DNA from 2 places in the Kribbella sp. NBC_01505 genome. Region 1 is predicted to be linked to the other one. Evidence: riboswitches for the same ligand, from Rfam matches in the RefSeq annotation. Region 1 holds a riboswitch; the other holds the start of a gene.
What was found. Region 1 has a riboswitch for S-adenosylmethionine ahead of OG474_RS35365 (aminotransferase class V-fold PLP-dependent enzyme). Riboswitches for the same ligand answer to the same signal wherever they lie in the genome.
Positions count from the first base shown of each region.

Region 2: it holds a riboswitch for S-adenosylmethionine, as region 1 does, so the genes downstream of both, thrC (threonine synthase) here and OG474_RS35365 (aminotransferase class V-fold PLP-dependent enzyme) in region 1, are expected to answer to the same signal.

Region 1 covers NZ_CP109425.1:7,522,745-7,531,040, reverse strand. The annotation lists gene OG474_RS35380 (DNA translocase FtsK 4TM domain-containing protein) at 1-752, opposite strand, end outside; gene OG474_RS35375 (DUF6351 family protein) at 1,031-3,121, opposite strand; gene OG474_RS35370 (DinB family protein) at 3,176-3,694, opposite strand; SAM riboswitch class IV at 3,789-3,902, shown strand; gene OG474_RS35365 (aminotransferase class V-fold PLP-dependent enzyme) at 3,919-5,283, shown strand; gene OG474_RS35360 (prolyl oligopeptidase family protein) at 5,469-7,517, opposite strand; gene OG474_RS35355 (alkaline phosphatase D family protein) at 7,600-8,296, opposite strand, start outside.
Region 2 covers NZ_CP109425.1:4,995,566-5,003,861, forward strand. The annotation lists gene OG474_RS23685 (DNA-3-methyladenine glycosylase family protein) at 1-28, shown strand, start outside; gene OG474_RS23690 (cation:proton antiporter) at 48-1,271, shown strand; SAM riboswitch class I at 1,336-1,479, shown strand; gene thrC (threonine synthase) at 1,493-2,755, shown strand; gene OG474_RS23700 (ubiquitin-like small modifier protein 1) at 2,752-3,027, shown strand; gene OG474_RS23705 (VOC family protein) at 3,074-3,454, shown strand; gene OG474_RS23710 (restriction endonuclease) at 3,474-3,989, opposite strand; gene OG474_RS23715 (alcohol dehydrogenase catalytic domain-containing protein) at 4,017-5,009, shown strand; gene OG474_RS23720 (hypothetical protein) at 5,069-6,292, opposite strand; gene OG474_RS23725 (dihydrodipicolinate synthase family protein) at 6,453-7,409, opposite strand; gene OG474_RS23730 (mandelate racemase/muconate lactonizing enzyme family protein) at 7,418-8,296, opposite strand, start outside.

The DNA.
Region 1 (8,296 bases):
CCCTCCAGCACCGGCGAGTCGTAGGGCTTGATCGTCGGGTCGCCGTCGTCCTCGAGCGCGGCCTTGGCGCGGCGCTCCTTGCGGGTCAGCCGGACGGTGTCGTCGGTGGGCGCCTCGGTCGCGGGCGCGGCCTCCTCCGGCAGTTCGGTCCGGCCCATCAGTACGTCGAACGCTGCCCGCACCCGGAGCGGGATCGCGTAGATCGCCGTACCGGTGATGATCAGCAGACCGAAGATCGAGAGCAGCACGAGCAGCGGAGCCGCGACGTACTGACTGAGGAGGTCCGAGAGCGCTGCGGAGATGACGTAGCCGATCGCGCCGCCGGCGTCGTGCAGCGGAGCGTCGGAAGGGTTACTGGGCCGCGGGATGCCGTTGGCGATGTGCACCAGACCGAGCACGCCGAAGGACAGCAGCGTCCAGCCGATGACCTGGCGACCGGCCGGGCCGTTGCGTTCCGGATTCCGCAGGGTGCGCATGGCCATCGCCAGCAGCAGCAGCGGGACCGCCCAACCGATCATGCCGACGCTCTCGCCGACGACGGTCCGGATGCCCTTGCCGACCGCGCTGGGCATGTGCCACCAGATCGAGGCGGCGACCACGATCGCCAGCCCGATCAGGAACAGGCCGGCGCCGTCGCGGCGGTGCTCCGGATCGAGGTCACGGGCACCGTTGCCGATGCCGCGGACCATCTTGCCGATCAGGTGCGCGACGCCGATCCAGAGCTTGATGATGCCGCGGCCGATCGCGAGCATGGCGGCCGCGAAGGGCCCCGGTCCGCTGTTTTTGGGTGTGCTGGTCCGCGCAGCGGTGGTACCACCGCGCTTTGCGCTCTGCCCACGCTTCTGGGCGCCTGACGAACGGGTGCGTCCGCCGGCAGCGGTCCGGGCCGTACTCGGCCGTTTCGCTGCCGCCTTCTGCGCCCGCGCCGGGGAAGACGTGCGGGTCGCCATATCTAGCAGGCTACCTCCAATACCACTCGAGTCCCTCGTGTCACACGCCGATCACGCTGCCCCATCCGTAGCGTCACGGCTCAGAAGGTGGGCCACGTCCCAGTGGGACGCTGCTGCCCCGCGCCCGGTGCCGTCCAGTCACAAACCCCCTGTGGGAAGGCCTGCTGGAGGGCCGTCCACTGCTCCGCTGTGAAGCCGGTCCGGTAGTCAGACGGTGACAGTGGGCGCAGGGTGCACTTGATGACGTCGTTGGCAACGGATGCCCCCGCGACCTGTCGCGGTGCCGGCCAGACGGGGTAGAGCGTGTTGCACCGGGTCGTACGGATGCCGTTGACCTGCTTCTCGACGATCTTCGTACCCTGCGGCGTCCAGCACGCCTCGACGAGTGAAGACGGCCTGTTGCGGATCAGCCGAGCGTGCGCCGAGCCAGAGCCGGTGTCAGCGTCGACAGCGTCCATCCACTGATCCAGCGCCTTCAGCGCGGACAGCACGACCGGATTGCCGGTGGTGAACCCGGCGGTCGAGTCACCGGACTGCACCAGCATCACGTGGTTGTCCGCGTCTCCGTTCGCCTTGACCAGCCGCTCCCGTAGTGAGAACGAGTGGAACATCAGGTGGATGTCCCCGTCGGGCTGTTCGTCGAGGTATTGCCGGTAGTCGATGATCGGCGTGCTCGCCAGTCCCCCGCCGCCGTTGATCAACTGCCCGGTCCGGTACGCCGTACCGATCGCATCCGCATCGGCCATCGTGCGACCGGGGACGAAGTTGGCGTCGGCGTCGAAGCCGCCGACCGCTCGATTCAGGTCGACGAACTGCGCAGCGGTGATCTTGCCAGCCTTCAGCGCTGCCAGGCCGTACTGGATCCCCACGTTGTCGAGCGGGCGGCGCAGCACACCCGCCGCGTCCTTGCCCCAGATGTTGACCTGGTGGTCGTAGACATCGCAGCGCGCGCCGCCCGGATTCGTCACCGGGTGGTAGCGCCGCGCCACGGGTAGTTGCGCAGGGCAATAAACCCGCGGGTCGATCCGGCGGCCGGCACCGGCCAGGTTGGCGATCGCCCCGACCTTGCCGAACCCGGCCACCGCCTGCTTCGCGGCATCGGACCAGCCGGTTGCCGACCGGAAGTAGTGATCGAGCAGCAGCGCGTCGGTGATCGTGTGCAGGGTGGCGAAGCCGACCTCGGGGAACACGCACGACGCCATGATCCCGTCGAGCAGTCCGGGATAGTTGTCGGCGATCTGGAAGACCTGGTACGAACCGCCCGAGCAGCCCCAGCCGATCGTTTTCCGCGGTACGCCGATCGTCTCGGCGATGTGCTCGCGGGTCATCGACATCGTCTCGGCGGCGAGCACCCCGTTGCAGTTCACCCCGAACACGTTCAGGGTCGAGGAGGCAACGGCGTACCCGCGACCCAGCAGGACGTCGTCGTTGATGCCGCCGGTGGTGCTCCCCTGGTGGTACCACCCGCCCGGGCAACCGCCGCCGAACGTGTAGACCAGCCGGCCGTTCCAGCCCGACGGCGGCCGGCGCACGCTCGGTGAACCTTCGGCGCGGTCGTGCAGTACGGCGTACTCGTAGATGGACCGGTTGATCACGCCGGTCTCGACCCGGACGATGTACGGCACCCGCCGGCCGTCCGACGTGGTCGTCGTGGCCAGGTCGGCGGGTTTCGTTGCCGGAAGCACCTTCAGCGACCGGTCGGCCTTCGAGCGGTACAGGTAGTCGACGCGGGTCTTCACAAAGCAGTTCGGCCCGGTCGCCGGACCGAGCTCGACCTTCGCCAGGGTGGTGAAGGCGGCGGTCCCGCAGATGTACGGCGCCTCGTGCGGACCGGCGAGCATCGGCCCGGAGCGCGGGAAGTTGGTGATCCCGAGCCGGGCCTCGCCGGCCGTGACCGTGTTCCGGCCGATCTCCAGTCCGCGGACCAGGCCGATCAGCCGGTCCGCGGTCCGGGTGAACACGGGGGTGATGTCGCGGCCGTTGAGCCGGACGACGACGTTCTCGAGGTTCTGGCCGGTGATCCCGACCAGCGCGTCCCCGTCACTGACGAAGTCGGGCCGTGGACTCGACAGCACCTCGATCCGGACGCCGTACGCCGCACTCGCAGGCGCCACCAGGAACGCGGTGAGCACCGCGAACACAAGCGCGACGAAGGCGGCCGGACGCTTCATGGCAGGAAGTTGACCACAGCGACCGGGCCATCGGAAGGCTTGTTACCAGATCGATCAGGCTCCGGTGACGCCGTCGAGCTGTTCCCGCAGCAGATCGGCGTGACCGCAGTGCCGCGCGTACTCCCCCACCAGGTGGATGTAGATCATCCGCAGCGTCGACTCGGTGCCGCCGAACTCGAACCGCTCGTCGAACGACCGTCCGGCCGCCGCCTCGTCGGACAGCTTCCACTCGGCGATCAGACCGTCGTACGCCGCCTCCGCCTCGGCCGGGTCGATGAGTTCGAAGTCGGCATCCTTGCCCAGCTCCGGTGCGAACAGCGGCTCGGCCGGAGTCCCGGAAGCGAAGTGGATCCGGAACCAGATCCGCTCGACCTTGGTCAGATGCCGGATCAGGCCGAGCAACGAGAGGTTCGACGGCGGCGACGGCCGGGCGGCGAGCTGTTCCGCGGTCAGGCCGGCGCACTTGTGCAGCAAGGTGCTCCGGTAGAAGTCCAGATAACCGCGCAGGAGCTCGGTTTCCGGGGCGGTCAGCGAGCCGTCCGGCCGCTCGGCCTCGGGGGCGTGCCAGGTCATACGTTCCTCACTTCATCTCAGCATCTGTTCGGTTATCTCATAAAGCGAGATAGGGGCTGGCGTCTTCGTGGCCCGTTCGTTACCGTTCTCGGCAGGTCATGAGCGCCAGCGTCAAGCCCCGGCTCGCTGGCCGGCAACCCTCCTCCGCGGCGGGGTGCCCCGGGTGAAGACCAGGCCGTGCGGATACCCCGTTCGGCAAGTGCGGACTTCCCGGGAGCGAAGCCATGTCGATCCTCTCAATCCTCGAGCCGGCCACCACGAGCACCCCGCGTGCGGCGGTCACCCGGCTCACCAACGGCACCATCCCCGCCACCGTCGGCTCGGACCTGCTGGTCCCGCTGGCCGACGGGCGTGTGACGGACTACGCGAACTTCGACCACGGTGCGAGCGCCCCCTGTCTGGAGTCGGTGCGCGCCAGCGTCGAGGCGGCCCTGCCGTCGTACGCGTCGGTCCACCGCGGCAACGGCTACGCCTCCCGCATCACCACCCAGTGGTACGAGCGGGCCCGCGCCGAGGTGCACAGCTTCGTCGGCGCCCGTGCGGACGACCAGGTCATCTTCACCCGGCAGACCACCGACGCGCTGAACCTGCTGGCCCACGCTGTCCCGGCCGACGCGACGGTGATCGTCTTCGAGTCGGAGCACCACGCTGCGCTGCTGCCGTGGGGCGAGGAGCGCACTGTCCGCCTGGCCGCGCCCGCTTCGGCCGGTGAGGCTGTGACGGCCGTCGCCGACGCGCTGCGGACCGCTCCGGAGGGACCGCGCCTCGTCGTCGTCACCGGCGCCTCCAACGTGACCGGCGAGATCTTCCCGATCGCCGAGCTCGCCGCCGTCGCCAAGGCGCACGGTGCGCGGATCTGCCTGGACGCTGCGCAGCTCGCGCCGCACCGGGTCGTCGACATCGCCGACCTGGACGTCGACTGGGTCGCGCTGTCCGGCCACAAGCTCTACGCGCCGTACGGCGCCGGTGCGCTGATCGGTCGCGCGGACTGGCTCGACGCGGCCGACCCCTACCTGTACGGCGGCGGCGCGACCACCTCGGTCACCGGCGACGGCGTCGTGTGGGCGACCGGACCGTCGCGGCACGAGGGCGGCTCCCCCAACGTCATCGGTGCGATCGCGCTGGCCTCCGCCTGCGCCACCATCAGCCGGAACCGGGACGCGATCGAGCAGCACGAGCGCAGCCTGCTCGCCCGGCTCCGCACCGGTCTCGCGCAGATCGCCGACGTCACGACGTACTCGATCTTCGGGGCCGAGGCCGACCGCGTCGGCACGGTCTGCTTCACCATCAACGGTCTGAGCTCGACCCTGGTCTCCGCGGCGCTCAGCGCGGAGTACGGCATCGGCGTCCGCGACGGCAAGTTCTGCGCGCACCCGCTGGTCGGCCACCTGCTCGCCGACGCACCGGAGCACGGTACGGCGGTCCGCGCCAGCCTCGGTCTCGGCACGACCCGTGAGCACGTGGACCGGCTCGTCAGCGCGGTGCGCTCCCTGGCCACCAACGGGCTGCGCGGGGAGTACGAGGACACCGACCACGGCTGTCAGCCGACCGATGACCCTCGTGACCTCCACGCGCCCCGCATCTGGTGACGCAGTCCTGAAACGCTCCTACTGCTCAGGAGTCGAGTGCTCTGAGTTAGATCTGCGGCGAGTGCTGGAGGTGTCCAGGTGCGTGCATCGCAAGGCGGAGGGGCGTCCTCGATGCGGGGTTCATCGTGGACGCCCCTCCAACGCCGCGAGGTGCGTGCCTGGGCGCCTCCAGTGCCGTCGCAGATCTAACTCAGAGCACTTAGACCTACATGGTGAGCAGCGAACGCCAGTAGGTCCGCCCACTCCGCCGCGATCATGGCGGCGGGTTTGCCGAAGCCGTGACCGGTGTTGACCTCCACTCGGGTCAAGACAGGTTCGGCCGCGGACTGGGCATGCTGCAACGCAGCGATGAACTTGTGACTGTGCAACGGGACTACCCGGTCATCGTGGTCACCGGTGACCACCAGCGTGGCCGGGTACGCCGTACCGTCCTGCACTCGGTGCAGCGGTGAGTAGGCCAGCAGATCCTCGAACTGCTCCGGGTTGTCCGGATGCCCGAAGTCGGACGCCCACGCGGCACCCACTGTGAAGAGGTGGAACCGCAGCATGTCCAGTACGCCGACGCCCGGCAGCGCGACCTTGAACAGGTCTGGGCGCTGCGTCATGGCTGCTCCGACGAGCAGTCCGCCGTTGCTGCGGCCGTGAATGGCCAGCTGCTCCGGAGTGGTCACTCCCTTGTCCCGCAGGTGCTCAGCGACCGCGATGAAGTCGTCGAACACCTGCTGCTTGTTCTTGAGCCGTCCGGCGTCGTGCCACTCGCTCCCGTACTCACCGCCGCCCCGGAGGTTGGCGATCGCCAGCACTCCCCCGGCAGCGAGCCACGCCGGCCAGCCCGGCTTGTAGTCGGCCAGGATCGAGATGCGGAAGCCGCCGTACCCGTAGAGCAGCGTCGGGCGTGGGCTGGCGAAGTCCAGGTCGGCACGGGTGATCAGGAAGTACGGAACGTCGCCGGCCGTCTTCCGAGTAACCAGTACCTCGGGTGACGTGTAGCCGCTGACTCCCCGGACCAGCTCGGGCAACGCACGCGCCTGCGTGGTCGACGCCGAAACGACGTACGAGACGGTGGGGTCAGTTGTGGTGGACAGTCCAATGAAGAGCTCGTCGTGCTTGGTGCTGGCGTTCAGTGCGAGCACACCACCACCCTGTACGTCGACTACGCGCTCCCGGGAACCGTCCAGGTCGTAGAGCGTCAGCACGGGCTGAGCATCGACCAGCGTGACGGTGGCCAGACCGGACGCCGTACCGCGAACGGCCTGCAGGGCGTGCGGTCCTTCGGGGATGAGGTCGGTGAAGGTGCCATCGAGGTCCGCGAGCACCACGCGGCCGAGGGACGCGTCACGGTCGGTCTGCAGCACCAGCTGGTCACCGGACATCCGGATGAAGAAGATCTCGTCGGCGAGCTCGTCCACCACCTTGATCGGCTCGCCGAAACCGTCGGAGGTGATCGGGTAGACCCACAGGCGGGACGCGGGGTCAGTGCCCGCGTTGATGTGCACGATGACGTACCTGTCGTCCTCGGACACCTCCGGGGCGATGAACAGCCGGTCGTCCTCGGGGAAGTGCAGGACCAGCTCGTCATCCGACTGCAGGGTGCCCACTCGGTGCAGCTTCAGCTGCCCACCGGACAGAGTCTTCGTCTCCGTGCCCTCACTGCGCCCACTCGACGGGTAGTGCAGATACAGGTACGCCGAACTGTCCGGAAGCCAGGTGGCCTCGCAGAACTTGGCCTCGGTCACCACGTCGTTCACGGGATCACCGGTGGCGATGTCGAGCAGCCGGAACGTCGTCCAGTCGCTACCGCTCTCGTTGATGCCGTAGGCGAAGTACTTGCCGTCAGGACTGACGGTGAACGAGCCGAGGGAGTCGGTGCCGTCCTCGGACAGCTTGTTCGGGTCGATCAGCACCCGGCCGCTGTCCAGCAGTTCCTCGAGGGACTCCGCGACGTACACGACGTCCTGGGCCTGGGTGCCGTCGTTGCGGCCGACGAAGTACCAGCCGCTCTTCCTGGCGGGCACTCCGGCGCGTGGTCGGGCCAGGATCGCGGAGAGCGTGGTCTGGAACCACTCTCGCTCCGGATAGCCCGCCAGCTCGGCCTGGGTGTACACGTTCTGCCGGTTGACCCAGTCCTGGGTCTCGACGGAGTCAGGGTCTTCCAGCCAGCGGTAGGGGTCGGCGATCGCGTGCCCATGCAGGGTTTCGACCACATCGTCGCGGCGGGTGTCCGGAGCAGTCATGTGACAAACCTACGTCGTACTCACCGCCTCCGGTGGGCGGCATCCCGCACAGGCGCCGGAGGCCGGTGAGTACGACGGTGCCCTACCTGCGGGCCGGATTGATGTCCTTGGTCCAGAGGACCTTGCCGAACAGGTCACGCAGTGACGCGGTGAACACACCCGTGCGCGGATCGATCTCCACGTGGCCGAAGAACTGGTTGCCACCACTCGGCGGCTGGTTCGGGAAGTCGGCCGCCTTGACGAACTCCGCCTTCGGTCCGAACGTCGGGTCCAGCGTGTTCGGGCCGAACGTGCCTGCGTTCACCGGACCGGCCACCAGCTCCCAGAACGGGTCGAAGTCGGTGAAGGCCGCCCGCGACGGGTCGTAGTGGTGTGCGGCGCAGTAGTGCACGTCCGCAGTCAGCCAGACCGCGTTACGTACCTTGCGCTTCTTGAACTGGCTCAGCACCCACGCGATCTCGTGCTCCCGGCCACCCGGCGCACCGCCGACGCCATTGGCGACCGCCTCGATCAGGGGGCCGTCCGGCACCAGCAGTCCGAGCGGCATGTCGCTGGCGATCACCTTCCAGGTGGCCTTGGACGCGGCCGCCTCACGGACCAGCCACTCCGCCTGCTCGGTGCTGAGCATCGCTACCGGTCCGGCCGTCGCCGGGGTCGGGTTGGCGCCGCGGTAGGTGCGCATGTCGAGGCAGAAGACGTCGAGCAGCGGACCGTAGCTCACCTTGCGGTAGATGCGGTTCCGGCCGGCGGTGTGCACCATCGGGAGGTACTCGAGGAAG
Region 2 (8,296 bases), 2.5 Mb from region 1:
TCCTGGTGCGACGCATCGTCTGAGGTAGCCAGGGGCACTGGCGTTCTGTGATCGACGGGGACGGGCTCTACCTGGTCGCGGGGCTCGCCCTGCTGATGGGTGCCGTGCTGCCCCGGCTGCTCTCCCGGTACGCCGTCTCCGCGCCGATCGCGTTCCTCGGCGGCGGAATGTTGCTCGGGCTGGTGGTGGACCGGACGCACCTCAGTCCGATCGCCGAGCCGGAGATCACCAAACATCTGGCCGAGCTGACGGTGATCATCGCGCTGATGGGTGTAGGCCTCGCCATCGACCGGCCGATCAGCCTCTTGCACTGGGGCGCGACGTGGCGGCTGCTGTTCATCGCAATGCCGGCCGGTGTCGCGGCACTGACCGGAGTGGGCTGGTTGCTGGGCCTCGCACCGGCGACCGCACTGCTGATCGCGGCCGTACTGGCGCCCACCGACCCCGTGCTCGCGTCGGATGTGCAGGTGGGCGGGCCGAGTACCGGCGAGGACGCCGAGCTGGACGAGGAGGACGACGTACGGTTCGCTCTGACTTCTGAGGCGGGTCTGAACGACGGATTGGCCGCTCCGCTCGTCTACCTCGCGGTTTTCCTTGTGACCAAGAACTTTTCGCCGGTGGAGTGGATCGCTTGGGATGTCGTCGGCAAGACGGTCATCGGGGTTGCCGTCGGCTTCGGGGCGGGTTGGCTGCTCGGCCGGATGACTTTCTCGGCGCGGGCGGCAAGTCTCCGGCTGGCGGATGCCCGCGAGCCCGTGCTGGCGCTTGCGATGACGCTGGGTGTCTACGGCCTGACCGAGGTGGCGCACGGGTACGGATTCATCGCGGTCTTCGTGGCCGCGCTCACCCTCCGCGCCGCCGAACGCAGTCACGACTTCCACAACGAGCTGCACGACTTCATCGGTGAGCTCGAACACATTCTGACCTGGAGCGTGCTGCTCCTTCTCGGCGTCGCCGTGACCGCTGGGCTGCTCAAGCCGCTTACCTGGAGCGGGGTGTTGATCGGCGTACTGCTGGTGGTCGTCGTACGGCCGGTTCTGGGTCGGCTGTCGCTCATCAGGAGCGGGCTGAGCCGGACCGAGGCGTGGGCGACAGCGGCGTTCGGCGTGCGGGGCGTGTCCTCGATCTACTACCTCGCGGCGGTCGGGATGCATTTCCGGTCCGAGCTGCCCTGGCTGTGGGCGACCCTCGGCTTCACGGTGGTCCTGAGCGTCGTCCTGCACGGGGTCGCGGCCACCCCGGTGATGAGATTCCTCGAACGGCGAATATGAGACGCCGTCTCGCATGCTGGAAGTCGGAGGGCGCGATCCGGACCCGATTGGGTAACCTCGGGGCAGCTCATCCAGAGGGACTGAGGGAAACGGCCCGTTGAAGTCCCGGCAACCCTCCCCGTCGAGACCCCACCCGGGGCCACTCACGGTGGAACGGTGCCAAATCCGTCCCGCCATCGAGATCCGGTGTTCGCGGGGAAGATGAGAGGGGAACCTCAGCCATGAGCCTGGCCACCGCCGCCCACACCATCCGTGAAGGTGCCTTCGGCAACGGAACGCACCTGAGCTGTCGCGCCTGTGGGGCGAAGTCGCCGCTCGGCCCGTTCTACGCCTGTATGGAGTGCTTCGGTCCTCTCGAGGTCGGTTACGAGTTTCCGACCATCACGCGGGAGCAGATCGAGGCCGGCCCGAAGAACATCTGGCGCTACCAGCCGCTGCTGCCCGTCCCGGTCGACGTGGCCAGCTTCCCGAACACCGAGCCCGGCTACACCCGGCTCATCGACGCGCAGAACCTCGCCCGCGAGCTGGGGCTGCGCAAGCTCTGGGTGAAGGACGACTCCGGCAACCCGACCCACTCCTTCAAGGACCGGGTCGTCGCGACCGCGCTCAGCGCCACCCGCGAGCTGGACATGAAGGTCTTCGCCTGCCCCTCCACCGGCAACCTGGCCAACGCCGTCGCCGCGGCCGCCGCCCGGGCCGGCATCCGCTCGGTCGTCTTCATCCCGAAGGACCTCGAGCGCCCCAAGATCATCACCACCGCTGTGTACGGCGGGACGCTGGTGGCCGTGGACGGCAACTACGACGACGTGAACAAGCTGGCCTCCGAGATCGCCGGTGAGGAAGAGGGCTGGGCGTTCGTCAACGTCAACGTCCGCCCGTACTACTCCGAGGGCTCCAAGACGCTCGCCTTCGAGATCGCCGAGCAGCTCGGCTGGCGGATCCCGCAGCAGGTGGTGATCCCGGTCGCGTCCGGTTCGCAGCTGACCAAGATCGACAAGGGCTTCACCGAGCTCGGCAAGCTCGGGCTGGTCGACGCCACCGACTACAAGATCTACGGCGCGCAGGCGACCGGTTGCTCCCCGGTGGCGCAGGCGTTCCGCGACGGTCACGACGTGGTGAAGCCGGTCAAGCCGGACACGATCGCGAAGTCGCTCGCCATCGGAAACCCGGCCGACGGACCGTACGTGCTGGACGTCGCCCGCCGTACCGGTGGTGTCATCGAGGACGTCTCCGACGAGGAAGTTGTCGACGGCATCCAGTTGCTCGCCCGCACCGAGGGCATCTTCACCGAGACCGCCGGTGGGGTGACCGTCGCGACGCTGAAGAAGCTGATCGAGACCGGTCAGATCGACCCCGACGCGGAGACGGTGATCATCAACTCCGGCGACGGGCTCAAGACGCTCGACGCGGTGGCCGACCGGGTCGGCCCGAAGGTGACCATCCCCGCGTCGTACGACGCCTTCGTGAAGGCAGGCCTGCAGTGAGTGTGAGTGTCCGCGTCCCGACCATCCTCCGGCCCTACACCCAGGGCGTCTCCGAGGTGTCCGCCGAGGGCGCGACCCTCACCGAGGTGCTCGACTCGCTCGACGCGTCGTACCCGGGGCTCAAGTCCCGCGTGCTGGACGAGTCCGGTGAGCTGCGCCGCTTCGTGAACGTGTACGTCGACGACGACGACGTCCGCTTCGCCGAGGGGCTGCAGACCGCGATCAAGGACGGCGGCCAGGTCTCGATCATCCCGGCCGTGGCCGGCGGCTGAGCATTCCGGCGGTAGAACGTCCGGAACAGGTACTACCGTCGCCGGTATGGCGACGAAATGGACGATCGGCCGCGACGCCGCGGACCCAGCCTCCTTGGCGAGATTCTGGGCCGCGGCGCTCGGCTACGTGATCGAGCCCGGCTTCGACAGTCCCGACAACACGTCGATCATCGATCCTGACGACGAGCTGCCGGCGATCGGCTTCCTCCGGGTGCCCGAGCCGAAGACCGCGAAGAACCGGCTGCACATCGACATCCGGGTTGCCGGTCCCGGCGAGCGCGATGCCGCGTCCGCCGAGCAGATGCGCACCAAGGCCGCGGCCCTGGTGGAGCTGGGCGCGACTCAGGTGCGCGAGGAGCTCTACGGCTCCGAGCTAGGTCACGTCGTGATGCTCGACCCGGAGGGCAACGAGTTCTGCGTAGGTTGAGCCGATCGCGTTCGTCTGATCAACTGCCGATCCACTCGCCGTGCACGAGGAATCGGATGATGCGCTCGGAGGTGAGCTCCGCTGGCAGCGCGGCGTAGTGATCCATGAACGCCGGTTCTCCTGGAGCAGCACGCTCGGCAGCCTCCGACAACTGACCGCTCGGGAGAACAGGCGGCTCGAGCTCGACTGCTTGGATCTTCGGTGGCCACGAGTTCGCGGCTCGGTTGGCCGCGGCCTGCGTGAACCCTGAGTACGAGTAGAGGATGCCGCGATCGACGTCGAGGTCCTGCAACTTGCCGGCGAACTCGTCGACCGTGCCGATGCCAACGGCGCGCCGGTAACGCTTGCACTCGATGGCGATGGTGACCGTCGCGCCGGCCACCGAGCCCGACGCCCAGATATCAACCTGTCGTTTCGCGCCGCTCAATCGACCGTCCAGCTGTCGATCGTGCAAGACGGTCGCGGCGGGATCGAACTCGGCCAGTACCTTGTGGACGGATCGTTCATACTGCTGCCACAGCGGCTCAGGTGTCACTGCTGGATCCTAGCGATGGGGATGGTTATGCGCGCTGTGGTGATTTCGGAGTACGGCGTTGTGCCTGAGGTGCGGGAGGTTGCGGAGCCGGAGGTGATGGCGGGTTCCGTGGTGCTGAAGGTCGAGGCAACCGGGTTGTGCCGGAGTGATTGGCACGGGTGGATGGGGCATGACTCGGACATCGTGCTGCCGCATGTGCCTGGGCATGAGTTGGCCGGGACTGTTGCGGCGGTGGGTGCTGGGGTCGAGGGGTGGCAGGTCGGGGATCGGGTGACCACGCCGTTCATCTGCGCGTGTGGATCGTGCTCCGAATGCTTGGCGGGCAATCAGCAGGTGTGTCCGAATCAGTTGCAGCCGGGGTTCAACTACTGGGGGTCGTTCGCGGAGTACGTCGCGATTCCGTATGCGCAGGTGAATCTGGTGCGGCTGCCCGACGAGCTCGACTTCGGTACGGCGGCTGGGCTCGGCTGCCGGTTTGCGACGTCGTACCGGGCGGTCCGGCAGGTCGGGAAGGTCCAGGCCGGCGAGACCGTGGTCGTCTTCGGCTGTGGCGGGGTCGGGTTGTCAGCGGTGATGATCGCTGCCGCGGTCGGTGCGCACGTGATCGCGGTCGACACGAACCCGGCCGCGCTGGAGTTGGCCCGCCAGTACGGCGCAGTAGAGACGACCGCGGAGGTGGGTGATGTCGGTGCGCATGTCACGTTCGATGCGTTGGGCTCGAACGACCTTGTCCAGCAGGCGTTGCGGGTGCTCCGGCCGCGCGGTCGGCACGTGCAGATCGGGTTGCTGCCCGACGGCGTACAGCTCGATGTCGGTCGCCTGATCGGCCAGGAACTCCAGTGGCTAGGCAGTCACGGCATGCCCGCCCACGCCTACCCCGAGATGCTCGCCCAAGTTGCCCAAGGCAACCTCAACCCCGCAGCCCTCATCGCCCGCACCATCACCCTCGACGAAACCCCCGCCGCCCTGGCCGCCCTCAGCACCGGCACCCCCGCCGGCGTCACCATCATCACCCCCTGACCCGTCGCCACCCGAACCCATGAGATGGCAGCGCCGGGGGGACGGGAGGGAAGAAGGGGCTAGAGGCGGATGGCGTAGATGGTGGGGGGCCGGCCGGTTCGGCCGTGTTGTTGGGTGGCGATCGGGTCGGCCAGGCCGGCTCGTTCTAGGCGCTTCAACACGCGTCTGGCGGTGCGGAGTTGGACTGCCAGGTGGTCGGCTACGTCTTGGGTGGTCAGGCCGTCGGGGTTCTTGGCGGTGAGCTCGCGCATGCGGGCGAGGGTGGCCGGGTTGAGGCCGACTCGACGGGCCAGCAGGGGGAGGCTTTCGGTGCCGCGGGGGATGGCGGGTTGGTCGCCGGAGGGTTCGATGACGATCTCGACGTCGTCGGACATCGAGACGACGCCGGCCACAGTGCCGATCGAGCCGGCCCGGCCGACCGCGCGGCGGGCCAGGGCTTCTGCTTCCGCGGCGGTGCGGCCGATACCGAATCCGACGTACGCCGTGCTGTGCCGCGCGGCCAGGTGATCGAGGAGCGGCATCCGGGTGAACTGTTCGGTCGCCTGCTCAAGCAGGCCGCGGGTGGTGACGACGAGGTACCGGCCGTCGGGGAGCAGGGCGAGGCTGCCGCCAAGCGTGATCAGGTCGCCGGCCAGGGCGTCGTCGGGCTCGGGGAGATCGACGATGCCGAGCGCGACCTGGGCGTCGCCGACATGCTGGCCGCTGGTGGTGAGGACGAGGGCCTGCAGGGTGGAGCGGATCGAGTAGCGCGACGGGACCAGGCGGACCGAGGGCATCTCGTTCTCGAGCAGGTGGAACGCCGAACCCAGGCAGCTGATCGCGATCTTCGTGTCGTGCTTGTCGCGCGCAGTGCGGTGGAAGGTGACGATGTCGTCCGAGGTCAGGCCGGGACGGTACGGCAGCACCTGGATCTGGTCGGTCGGCAGCTTGGCCTCGATCAGGGTCTCCAGCACCTCGCTGCGCCGGAGCGTGTCGATCGAGAACTGGGTGACGTTGTGCCCGAGCCGCAGCAGCTCGACGAGGGCGCGCAGGAGCGTGGCGCCGTCGTACGAGACATACATGGCAGGGCGGTCGACGGCTCCGGCCTCGGTGGCGATCGTGTACGGGACGATGCCGGTGAAGAGCAGCGCGTCGACCTTCTCCTGGGACTGCTCGACCAGCTCGACCGTCTCGGTCTCGTGCCGGTAGGAGAGCGGGAGCAGGGTCGCACCGCTCGGCGGACCGGTCGCGATCACCCGCTGCACGACGTCCTCCGGCCCGACAACGCCGACCACGACTGCCATCAGGACACCCCCATGCCACGCACTGTAATGCAGGGTGGGCCGAACACTTGACGATCGAAGCAGAGTCTTTTAGTTTCGGTCAAGACCATAATTACCGCAAGGTGACCGTGGTCGCGCAGCGGACGAGGTGCGGGTGGAGCGATGGAGGGAGCGCGCCACCTCACTTGTCGAGCTGCAGTGCCTCCAGCGTCCTGATCACCAGCTCACGCTCGGTGCTGGGCAGGGCCGGGCCGTAGGGGTCGTGCGCCGCCTCCTCGGGGAGCAGACCCTCCCAGACGGCTGCCCAGATCATCCGCTGCACGTAGCCCTCGATGGGTGCGTAGAACGTCGCCGCGGCGAAGCGATCCAGCCGGTCGGATGCGGTCAGGAAAGCGCTGTGTTCGCCTGCCTGCCAAGCTCGCAGTACGGCGACCGACAGCTCGACCTGTGCGGACGCGATACCGACCAGGGCCGTATCTGCGCCCCACATGAATGACGGACCGTACATGCGGTCCTCACCCGTGATCAGCAGCTTGCCGGTGTCCCGCCCGGCCCAGATTGCGTCCTGAGTCCCGATGGCTCGGTCCAGCGTCGCCGTCTTGACCCCGAGCATCGCATCGAGGCTCAGAAGGTCCCGGATGAGCTCTGGCGGGTACGGGTAGCCGCCGGCCTCGCCGTGCAGGTAGAAACCGACCAGTGGCAGGCCACTCTCCACAGCCACTCGCTCATGCAGCTTCACGGCCTGCGCATGCCCGTCCGGCAGCTCGGCCAGGCCAGCCAGCGGATAGACCATCACTGCATCCGCTCCGGCGTCGGCAGCCTGCAGAGCCATTGCCACAGTCAGGTCTGCGGCGTCCCGCAGGCTCTGCGGGGACTCTGACCGCGGTACGCCGACTCCGGCCACGATCGGAGCCGCAGTCGCCTGCCGCCACGTCTCCAGCACCTTTGCCCGATCTGCTGCGCTCAGGTAGAGCCCGCGGCCGGTGTGGGCCCAGACCGCGATCCCGCCGATGTCCTGGCCCGCGATAGCACCCGCGTACGCGGACAGAGCGTCGTACGCGATGACTCCGGTGCTGTCCATCGGAGTGAAGACCGCAGGGAGCACTGTGCCGCGGAGTTGTTCGACGAGGGGATGCATGAGACCTCTCAGACGTCGTGGCCGAGGCCGGGTCGGGTGGGTACGTCGATCCAGCCCTTGCAGTCGGCAAACACACTCGGAGCGAGCGGGTCCTCCTCGACCAGCAGCGGGCCGACCAGGTCGGCCGGGACAGTTGCACCCGGTACGGCGGCCGCCAGGTGGACTGCGGCCAGCGTGGCGACGCCCAGCTCCGGCATCGAGCCTACCTTCACCGCCAGCCCCGCAGCCTCGGCCAGATTGGCGATCTGCAGCGCCCGGTGCAGTCCGCCGACCTTGAGGATCTTGATGTTCAGTACGTCGGCCGCGCCGCGCCGTACGATCTCCAGTGCATCGTGGAGCGAGTGCATGCTCTCGTCGGCCATCAGCCGGACGTCGAGCCGCTCTCGCAACCGCACCATCCCCGCCAGGTCCCAGCGGGGCAGTGGTTGCTCCAGCAGGTTCAGACCGGCCGCAGTCATCTTGGCGAGGTACGGCAGCGCGGTAGTCGCGTCGTACCCCTCGTTGGCGTCCAGACACACCTCTGTGTCGGCTGGGATCACTGCGCGGACCGCACGGATCAGCTCGAGGTCCTTGGCCGGGTCATGGCCGCCTTTGAGCTTCAGATGCTGGAAGCCACGGGCGGAGTACTCAGCGGCCTCCGCAGCCATCTCGTCGAGCGTGCCGAGGCCCACCACCCAGGCGGTCTGCACCCGGCTACGGATACTGCCGCCGAGCAGCGCATGCACCGGCCAGCCGCTCAGACGGCCGGCCAGGTCGTACAGGGCGATGTCGAGGCCGGACTTGGCCACGTGCTGGCCGCGCAGGACCGCGTCCATCACCACATGCGCACCGGCCCGGTCCAGCGGGTCACGGCCGATCAGAGCCGGGGCGAGGTGCTCCTCGATCGC